DNA from 3 places in the Streptomyces sp. Ag109_G2-15 genome. Region 2 is predicted to be linked to each of the others. Evidence: riboswitches for the same ligand, from Rfam matches in the RefSeq annotation. Region 2 holds a riboswitch; each other region holds the start of a gene.

The links. A riboswitch is a leader RNA that binds a small molecule or an ion and turns the genes downstream of it on or off. The one in region 2 is predicted to bind cyclic di-AMP.
Region 1: it holds a riboswitch for cyclic di-AMP, as region 2 does, so the genes downstream of both, CRP49_RS08520 (C40 family peptidase) here and CRP49_RS17460 (transglycosylase family protein) in region 2, are expected to answer to the same signal.
Region 3: it holds a riboswitch for cyclic di-AMP, as region 2 does, so the genes downstream of both, CRP49_RS43265 (LysM peptidoglycan-binding domain-containing M23 family metallopeptidase) here and CRP49_RS17460 (transglycosylase family protein) in region 2, are expected to answer to the same signal.

What each region holds. Positions count from the first base shown of each region.
Region 1 covers NZ_OCNI01000001.1:1,990,548-1,993,828, reverse strand. Annotated here, with positions in the region: gene CRP49_RS08520 (C40 family peptidase) at 1-1,087, opposite strand, end outside; cyclic di-AMP (ydaO/yuaA leader) riboswitch at 1,096-1,264, opposite strand; gene pcrA (DNA helicase PcrA) at 1,528-3,281, shown strand, end outside.
Region 2 covers NZ_OCNI01000001.1:3,886,918-3,890,198, forward strand. Annotated here, with positions in the region: gene CRP49_RS17450 (cytochrome P450) at 1-484, shown strand, start outside; gene CRP49_RS17455 (transglycosylase family protein) at 654-1,694, shown strand; cyclic di-AMP (ydaO/yuaA leader) riboswitch at 1,877-2,045, shown strand; gene CRP49_RS17460 (transglycosylase family protein) at 2,050-2,739, shown strand; gene eno (phosphopyruvate hydratase) at 3,120-3,281, shown strand, end outside.
Region 3 covers NZ_OCNI01000002.1:1,516,715-1,519,995, forward strand. Annotated here, with positions in the region: gene CRP49_RS43255 (SGNH/GDSL hydrolase family protein) at 1-5, opposite strand, end outside; gene CRP49_RS43260 (DUF6250 domain-containing protein) at 151-867, opposite strand; gene CRP49_RS43265 (LysM peptidoglycan-binding domain-containing M23 family metallopeptidase) at 1,120-2,004, opposite strand; cyclic di-AMP (ydaO/yuaA leader) riboswitch at 2,009-2,172, opposite strand; gene CRP49_RS43270 (alpha-galactosidase) at 2,476-3,281, opposite strand, start outside.

The sequences.
Region 1 (3,281 bases), 1.9 Mb from region 2:
CGTACGCGCCGGGCTTGGGGGCGTGGATCATCATGCCGTTGCCTATGTAGATGCCGACGTGGCTGATGTCGTCGTAGAAGAAGATCAGGTCGCCGGGCTTCGCGTCGGCGAGGGAGACCGTGGTTCCCACGTCGACCTGGTCGTAGGTGGTGCGCGGGAGCGTGACGCCGGCGGCCTTCCAGGCGGCCTGGGTGAGGCCGGAGCAGTCGTACGATCCGGGTCCGGTGGCGCCCCACACGTACGGCTTTCCGATCTGGGCGCGCGCGAAGGAGATCGCCTTCTCGGCCTTGGTGGCGTACGTCCCGGAGGACGTCGACGAGCCGCCGGACGCGGACGAGCCGCCCGACGACGAACCGCTGTCCTGCTGGGCCTGCGCCTCTGCCGCCTGCTGCTTCGCCAGCTCCGCGGCCTTCCGCGCGGCCTCCTCCTGCTTCTGCCGCTCGATCGCCGCAAGCCGGGCCTTCTCCTCGGCCGTCAGCTGGGACAGCAGTGTGCGCGCGGAGGCGAGCTTCTTCTGGACGGTGGCCTTGGCGGTCTGCAGTTCGTTCTGCGACTCGGACAGCGTCTGGAGGCTCTTGGCGGCCTCCTGCCGCTTCTTCATGGTCGCGGCCTGCTCGGTGACGTAGTCGTCGACGGCGCTCTTCTGCCGCGAGGTCAGCCGGTTCATCAGCTGGCTCTCGTCGAAGTAGTCCTGGGGACTGTCCGCGAGCAGGAAGGTGGCGGTGTCGGGTGTGCCGGCCCCGGTGCGGTACTGGGCGGCGGCGAACGAGCCCAGCTCCTCGCGGGCCTTGTTCAGCCGCGCGGTCCGCCGGGCGACCTCCTCGCGCAGGGAGTCGATGTGGTTGCGCTGCTTGCCGGTCTGCTCCTTGGCGGCGTTGTACTTCTCGGTCGCCGACTCCGCCTGGCGGTAGAGGTCGTCGACCTTCTTCTCGACCTCCTCCAGGCTCGGCTTCCCATCGGCCGGGGGAGCGGCGTCGGCCGTCTGGGACAGCACGGCCACGGAGGTGAGGGCGGCGGTGGCGAGGACGGGGGTGCGGAGACCTGCTCCACGTGTGCCCGCGGGGCGCGGCTTGCGGTGCGACGCCAAGGGAGGCGACTCCTTCCATGTGCCGCCTACCGGGTTAGCTGTCGGGTTCGGGCGGTCGGAAGGTTTGCCCTACGGCTCTCGTCCCGGGCGGGACGTGTGCCGATTCACCCCAAGGTTCGGTGGGTCCCCGGCTCCGGGCGCCGTGCAGGGGCGCGCCGGACTCGGCGGAGGCCGCGCGGCTCGGCGACGTTCGCCGGAAGGGGGCGTGCGGCCCGACCGGCAACCTAGCCAACTGGTGTGACTCGTGTGAAGGTTGGTGCACTATATGTCCGATACATTTTCGTGACCTGGGGGTGGGACCGCTCCCGTGTCACGGGGTGATTCCGCTGCGTGAGGGGCTGTTGGCGTCCGGGCCGCGCACGTCCGCCCCTCCCGGAAACCGGCCATGGTTTCCGGGACGGCGACCGGTTGTCGGTGCGGCACCCTAGACTCGGAGAGCGATGAGCAGCCTCTTTGACGACAGCTTCCTGGCGGACCTCCAGACCCCTCGCGGGCACGAGGAGGAGCCCCCGCCGCCGCCCGAGGACGATCACGCTCCGGAGCCGCTTCCGGACGATCTGTTCGGCGGGAAGTTCGACGCGCCGCCGGACCGGGACGCGTACTACCGCGACGGCGCCCCGCGCCCGGCGCTCGACGCGGCCGCGCTCCTGGAGGGGCTGAACGACAACCAGCGCGCCGCGGTCGCCCACGCCGGCTCCCCACTGCTCATCGTCGCCGGCGCCGGCTCCGGCAAGACCCGCGTGCTCACCCACCGCATCGCCCACCTGCTCGCCGAGCGGCATGTGCACCCGGGCCAGATCCTCGCGATCACCTTCACCAACAAGGCCGCGGGCGAGATGAAGGAGCGCGTCGAGCAGCTCGTCGGCCCGCGCGCGAACGCGATGTGGGTCATGACCTTCCACAGCGCGTGCGTACGGATCCTGCGCCGCGAGTCGAAGAGGCTCGGCTTCACATCGAGCTTCTCCATCTACGACGCCGCCGACAGCAAGCGCCTGATGGCCCTGGTCTGCCGCGACCTGGACCTCGACCCCAAGCGCTTCCCGCCCAAGTCCTTCAGCGCCAAGATCAGCAACCTCAAGAACGAGCTGATCGACGAGGAGGACTTCGCCGCCCAGGCCACCGACGGCTTCGAGAAGACCCTCGCCCAGGCCTACGCGCTCTACCAGTCGCGGCTGCGCGAGGCCAACGCGCTCGACTTCGACGACCTGATCATGACGACGGTCAACCTGCTGCGCGCCTTCCCGGACGTCGCCGAGCACTACCGCCGCCGCTTCCGGCACGTCCTGGTCGACGAGTACCAGGACACCAACCACGCCCAGTACGCCCTGGTGCGCGAGCTGGTCGGCACCGGCGCACGCGCCGACGAATCCGACGTACCGCCCGGCGAGGCCGACCTCCCGCCCGCCGAACTGTGCGTCGTGGGTGACGCGGACCAGTCGATCTACGCCTTCCGCGGCGCGACCATCCGCAACATCCTCCAGTTCGAGGAGGACTACCCGAACGCGACGACGATCCTGCTGGAGCAGAACTACCGCTCCACGCAGACGATCCTGTCCGCCGCCAACGCGGTCATCGAGCGCAACGAGTCCCGCCGCCCGAAGAACCTGTGGACCAACGCCGGTCAGGGCGCCCGGATCACCGGCTACGTCGCCGACACCGAGCACGACGAGGCCCAGTTCGTCGCCGACGAGATAGACCGCCTCACCGACGCGGGCGAGGCGAAGGCCGGGGACGTCGCCGTCTTCTACCGCACCAACGCGCAGTCCCGTGTCTTCGAAGAGGTCTTCATCCGCGTCGGCCTGCCCTACAAGGTCGTCGGCGGCGTCCGCTTCTACGAGCGCAAGGAGGTCAGGGACGTCCTGGCCTACCTGCGTGTCCTCGCCAACCCCGAGGACTCGGTGCCGCTGCGCCGCATCCTCAACGTCCCCAAGCGGGGCATCGGCGAGCGCGCCGAGGCGATGATCGACGCGCTCTCCCAGCGCGAGAAGATCAGCTTCCCGCAGGCGCTGAAGCGCGTGGACGAGGCATACGGCATGGCCGCGCGGTCGACGAACGCCGTCAAGCGGTTCAACGTGCTGATGGAGGACCTCCGCACGATCGTCGAGTCCGGCGCCGGACCGGCCACGGTCCTGGAGGCCATACTCGAACGCACCGGGTACCTGGCCGAGTTGCAGGCCTCGACCGACCCGCAGGA
Region 2 (3,281 bases):
CGGCACCTACGCCCTGCTCACCCACCCCGAGGAGCGCCACCGCCTGCAGCGCTCCCTGGCCGCCGGGGAAAGGGACCTGCTGGAGACCGGAGTCGAGGAACTCCTGCGCTACGACGGCCCGGTGGAGCTGGCCACCTGGCGGTTCGCCACCCGGCCGCTCACCATCGGCGGGCAGGACATCGCCGCCGGGGACCCGGTGCTGGTCGTACTCGCCGCCGCCGACCGGGATCCGGAACGGTTCGCCGACCCGGACGTCCTGGACCTGTCCCGCAGGGACAACCAGCACCTCGGCTACGGCCACGGCATCCACTACTGCCTCGGCGCCCCGCTCGCCCGTCTGGAGGGCCAGACCGCGCTGGCCACCCTCCTCACCCGCCTCCCCGACCTGCGGCTCGCGGCGGATCCGGCCGAGCTGCGCTGGCGCGGCGGGCTCATCATGCGCGGCCTGCGCACCCTCCCCGTGGAGTTCACGCCCGCCCGGTGAGCACAGCCCGTACAACGGAACATGACAGACGTTCAACTCTGTGATCTTCACGTGATCTGCGCGGCATTAACTTGTGACAAGTGATCGTCTGCCTATACGTTCACCCATCAGCGTGGCCCCCGAGTTCCACCGGCCGCGCCGGTCCTGCTGTCGCACGAAAGGCTTCCGCATGCTCACCGGGAACGGTCGTCACCGTCGCCCCCGTCAGGCTCCGGCCCTCCTCGTCGCGGCCGGCGTGACCGGCTCCGCCATCGCCATCCCGCTGCTCGGCGCGGCGAGCGCCAACGCGGCCGACGGCACCACGTGGGACAAGGTGGCCGAGTGCGAGAGCGGTGGCTCCTGGAGCGCCGACACCGGTAACGGTTACTACGGCGGCCTGCAGATATCCCAGGGCGACTGGGCCAAGTACGGCGGCACGAAGTACGCCTCCAGCGCCGACGAGGCCAGCCGTTCGCAGCAGATCGCCGTCGCCGAGAAGATCCTCGCCGACCAGGGCACCACCCCCTGGGCCACCTGCGCCCTGCTGGCCGGCATGACCTCGGACTCCGGCTCCGTGGACGTCGACACGGGCGTCTCGGGCTCCGGTTCGTCCGACTCCGGCTCCGGCTCGGCACACTCCGGCGACTCCTCCGCGTCCACGGACCCGTCCAACTCCACCGATACGTCCGACACGTCTGACTCGTCCGGCCTGCCGGATTCGTCTTCCTCGTCCGACTCCTCCTCGGATGCGACGGCCAAGCCGTCCCCGAGCGCGAGCAAGGACGCCGACGCCAAGGGCGACGAGAAGGGTGCGGACACCCCCAAGTCCGACAAATCCGCATCGCCCGGCACCGGGAGTGCGCAGGGGAGCGAGTCCGCCACTACGGATCCCGCGACGGATGAGTCGGACAATTCGTGGCAGACCGACAGCTCTTCGAGCCTGGTCGACACCGGCGCCCTCAGTGGTGGCGGACGCCACCGCGGTGGCAGTGCGGACGAAAGCGTGACAAACGGTCAGAACGGCACCGCGTCCGGCCGTCACGCCAGCCGCGACGCGAGCACCTACACCGTCCGCGAGGGCGACACCCTCGCCTCCATCGCCGACTCCCTTGACGTCGACGGCGGATGGCATGCGCTCTACGCCGAGAACAAGAAGGCCATCGGGGCCGACCCGAACCACATCAGTGCCGGTCAGACCCTCGAAGTCGGTATCGAAACGGGCGATAAGTAGCGGGAGTTGACGCCCCACTTCACGCTTAATGTCCGTTTTGGCGAAAGTGTGGGATGAGTCTCAGAAGCCCTGATCGTCTTTGAAATTCCGCCGATCGCCTGTCTACGGTCAAGGCCGCTCGTCACCACGAGCCCCGGCTTCCGCAACGCCGAGTCCTGCCAGCGGTTGCCCGGGAACAGTCGTCGCGTCAAGCGCCGTAGGCAGGAGCGGGGGACCCAAGGTAAGCGCCGGGACCGGCAGTTGATGCCGGCACCGGCTTGGGGTGAAGCCGCGTCCCGAAAGGGCCGCGGCCGGGCAACTCAACCGGCCCGAACCCGACAGCTCACCTCGCAGGCGTCGGTGAGGGGATCGATCCATGCTGTTCTCCGGCAAGGGCAAGCACCGTCGTCCGTCCAAGGCCACCCGTGTCATCGCACTCGCCGGTGTCACCGGCGCCGCCGTCGCCGCCCCGCTGATGGCGGCCGGCAACGCCTCCGCCGCCACCGCCTCCGAGTGGGACGCGGTCGCCCAGTGCGAGTCCGGCGGCAACTGGTCCATCAACACCGGGAACGGCTACTACGGCGGTCTCCAGTTCTCCGCCTCCACCTGGGCCGCCTACGGCGGCACGGCCTACGCCGCCCGCGCCGACCTGGCCGGCAAGCAGCAGCAGATCACCGTCGCCGAGAAGGTCCTCGCCTCCCAGGGCAAGGGCGCCTGGCCGGTCTGCGGCACGGGCCTGTCGAGCACCCCGTACAGCGGCACCGCGGCGGCTCCGTCGACGAGCAGCTCCTCGAAGAGCACCACGACGGCCACCCGCTCCACCGACCAGCAGGCCGCCTCCCGCTCCGCCGAGCGCCCGGCCGCGAGCCAGACCGTCACCACCCCGACCGGCAAGAAGGTCAAGAAGGGCGACGGCGAGTACAAGGTCGTCAAGGGCGACACCCTCAGCACGATCGCCGAGCAGCACAAGGTCAAGGGCGGCTGGCAGAAGCTGTTCCAGCTGAACAAGGACATCGTCGAGGACGCGAACCTCATCTACCCGGGCCAGCAGCTGCACCTGAAGTGACACCTGGTCCCCACCAGAACCACAGCGCCCTCACAAGGCCGGCCCCCACACTGAAGGCCTCGTGAGGGACTTTCCCCCCGTCCCCACGGGCTCCCCGCCCCGGCGCGTGTTCCCCCGTACGCGCCGGGGCGGGGTTGTTTGTACCCACCCCGCCCTGTGCGGCCGCCCCGCTCCCTGCCGGGCCCCGCCCCGGTGTTCCCTCCGTTTCCCCACTCTTCAGCCGGGCCTCACCCATGAGCCCCTTTGTTCCGAACGTGAACAATAGGTACCGTCTCCCTGTCCACGGGACGGTCGGTCGGTGGCCGACGCCCCCGGGACGGTTAGGCTCTAGTCGCAAGGCACACCAGCCGCGCACAACCAGCGTCACATCCACGAAGGAGATGCTCGTGCCGTCCATCGACGTCGTCGTAGCCCGGGAAATCCTGGACTCCCGAGGCAACCCCACGGTCGAGGTCGAGGTCGGCCTCGACGACGGCAGCACGGGTCGTGCCGCCGTCCCGTCCGGCGCCTCCACCGGTGCCTTCGAGGCCATCGAGCTGCGC
Region 3 (3,281 bases), on a different contig from region 2:
ATCACTGATCTGTTGTCATTCTTCGAATCGTCTGCCACGTCGGACCATGATTCACCTTCGGATGTGACCTACGCGACCGTAAGCAGGGGTTGACGGACGGTGAGATGAGACACCCTTAAATAATTTGCCAATCCAGGAATAGCGGCCCGGTCAGGCGCGTTGACCGTGCGATCGCCACACCCGGAAGCCGCTGACCCGGAAGTGGCTCCACACGGTCCGGAAGGCGAAGTGTCCGCCGGTGTACGGCTCCGGGTCCGTGTAGTCGAACACGAGCCGCCCGTTGTTCCACCACTGCACGAGCGAGCCGTCCGACACGATCCGCACATGGTTGGGCCGGCCGGGGACCAGCAGGGGTTCGGTGTAGTCGTAGACGAGCGGGCGGACGCCGGGCTCGCCGACGTAGCGGCGCAGCCGGGTCGTGGTGTTGGAGTTGGCGCCGTAGCCGACGTAGTAGGTCGTGAGGTAGTCGTACTCGGCGAGCGCGCCGCCCCGGCGGGCGGCGAACAGGTCGTCCGGAGAACGGACGTCGGTGGCGTTCCAGAAGTTGTTCAGGTCGGAGACCCGGTCGTTGGCGCCGCCCGCCGAGACCGCGGTGGCGGTGTACTCGAGGACGTACGGCCCGTCGAGCCGCTGCCGGAACCAGACCGTGGCGCCGCTCGGCACGTCGATGTCCAGGACGCCGTCGGCGGCGGTGACGCTGCCGCCGTCCTGGAGTTCGGTGACCCACTGGCCGAGCCCGTGCCGGAAGTCGTCATGGGCGAGGAGGCGGCGGTGGCGGGGTGCGGCGTGGGCGGCCGGTGCGGGGGCGAGGGCGGTGAGGGCGGCCGAGGCCGCGAGGGCCGCGAAGCCGCGGCGGGTGGTCGTCACGTCGGGTGGCTCCTTCACAGACGGGAAGCGGAGACGGAAAACGGAGACAGAAAGCGCTTGCATCCCACGCAGGCCACTGTGTCCGCACCCCACCTCTCCTGTCGACACCCTGGGCGCGGCCGCCACAGGACCGCAACGAGACGGGTGGTACGAGCGCACATGCCGAAGGCCGGACCCGTGGATCGGGGTCCGGCCTTCGACTGCGTATCAGGCAGGTGATTCTCGAGGAGTGGGTCCCTGGAAGCCGGAGCCTCAGACGGCGACGCCGTGCGTGCGGAGGTAGCCGACGGGGTCGATGTCCGAGCCGTAGTTCGGCGTGGTGCGGATCTCGAAGTGCAGGTGCGGGCCGGTCACGTTGCCGGTCGCACCGGAGAGGCCGATCTGCTGGCCCGCGGTCACGGTCTGGCCGGCCGAGACGGAGAGCTGCGAGAGGTGGCCGTACTGGGCGTAGTAGCCGTCGTTCAGCTTGATGACGACCTGGTTGCCGTACGCGCCGCCCCACCCGGCGGAGACGACGGTGCCGGCGGCGACGGCCTTGAGCGAGGTGCCGGTCGGCACGACGAAGTCGACGCCGGTGTGGTAGCCGCTGGACCACATGCTGCCGGCCACGTGGTAGCCGGTGCCGATGGTGGCGCCGGTGACCGGGAGGGTGTAGCCGGTGGAGGGGGCGGTGGCGGCACCGGAGGTGTCGGCGGCCTGGGACTGCGGCGCCCGCGCGGGGGCGGGAGCGGAGGGCTCGGTGTGCGTCTGGGCGGCCTGCCCGCCGAGCGACAGCTTCAGACCCGGGTGGATCAGCGAGGGGTCCTGGCCGACGGCCTGCCGGTTGTCGTCGTAGAGCCGCTGCCAGCCGCCGCTGACGTGCTGGTCGTCGGCGATCTTCGCGAGCCAGTCACCGGACTGCACCGTGTAGGTGCGCACGCCCGAATTCTGCTGTGCGGCCGCCTTCTTCGCGGCCGTCTTCGCCACGGACGGAAGGGACTGCACGGCCTTTCCGGAAACGGACTGCGCGGTGGCGGCGTGCGCTCCGGTGGCCCCGAAGAACGGCAGGACCAGCGCGGCGCCACCGGTTCCGGCGACGGCGATCGAGCGGGTGAAACGCGGGGCCTTGGGACGGCGGTGCTTACCCTTCGCGGGCATGGCGCATTCCTCTCCGGCGCCTGCGAGGTGAGCTGTCGGGTTCGGGCTGGAGCTGCCCGGCCGCGCGCTGCGCGGCTACACCCCCAGCCTGTCGCGGAGACCGGGACAGGCAGTCATACCTGGTGGGTCCCCCGCTCCTGCCGAACACGGGTGAAGTGTGTGGGGACTCCGGGCGGCGGCAGGATTCGGCGTTCCGTCCGGATTGGTGGCGAACGTAAGCGAGCAAGACGGACCCGGACAAGCGACCGGTTCCCGACGTCGGGGTCTCAAGTGATCCAATTCGGGAATTCACGGTCACTCTCCGTGAATTCCCGAATCTCTCCCCTTTTCAATTCCCTTTGCCGCTATCGGAATTACGTGGACATGACGCGCGACGCACGGTCACGAATATGACGCTCCTCACGCCCCGACTCCCCACGCCCCCTCATTCCAGAGCGAGTTGGAATGAAGGCTCCAATTCGGACAGAAAGCTCAGATGCGACGCAGTCGGAGAACCGTCGCATCCAGGTCACCCTTCAGTCCGGTGCGCAGCCCGTGGTGCAGCAGGACCGCCCCGCGGTGCACTTCACCCGTTTCGCGGCATTCGTACGACGCCGTCGGGTCGAGTCCGCGCAGCCGCAGCGCCGGGACCGGCTCGCCGTAGTGCTGCGCCTGCAGGCAGGCGAGGACCACGGTCTCGTCCCCGAGGACGTACTGGACGGCACTGAGGCCGCCCGCCGGGGGCCGCAGCCGGTACTGGTCGCCGCGCTGGACGACCGGGCGGATCTCCTTGTACAGCTCCACCCACCGGTGGGCTTCGGCCAGCTCCTCCCCGGTCCACTCGGTGAGGTCGCCGCCGACGCCGAGCACCCCGGCCATCGAGCTGACGAAGCGGAACCGCAGCGAGCTTTCCCGCCCGTTGAGCTGGGTGTTCGGGCTGTCGGTGACCCAGGCCGCCATGACCCGCGCGGGGTGGATCTGGCTGAAGCCGTGCTGGATGGCGAGCCGGTCGAGCGGGTCGGTGTTGTCGGAGGTCCACACCTGGTCGGTGCGGCTCATCACGCCCAGGTCGATCCTCCCGCCGCCGCCCGAGCAGGACTCGAAGGCGACCGAGGGATGGGCGGCGCGCAGCCGGTCCAGCAGGGCGTACAGGGCGCGGACGTGGTCGACCCACAGGCGCTGCGGGTACGGCTCCCCGGGCCAGCCGGCGTCGGTGAAGCAGCGGTTGAAGTCCCACTTCACGTAGTCGATCGGGGCGCTGGACAGGAGCGTGTCCAGCTGCTCCCAGAGGTACTCCT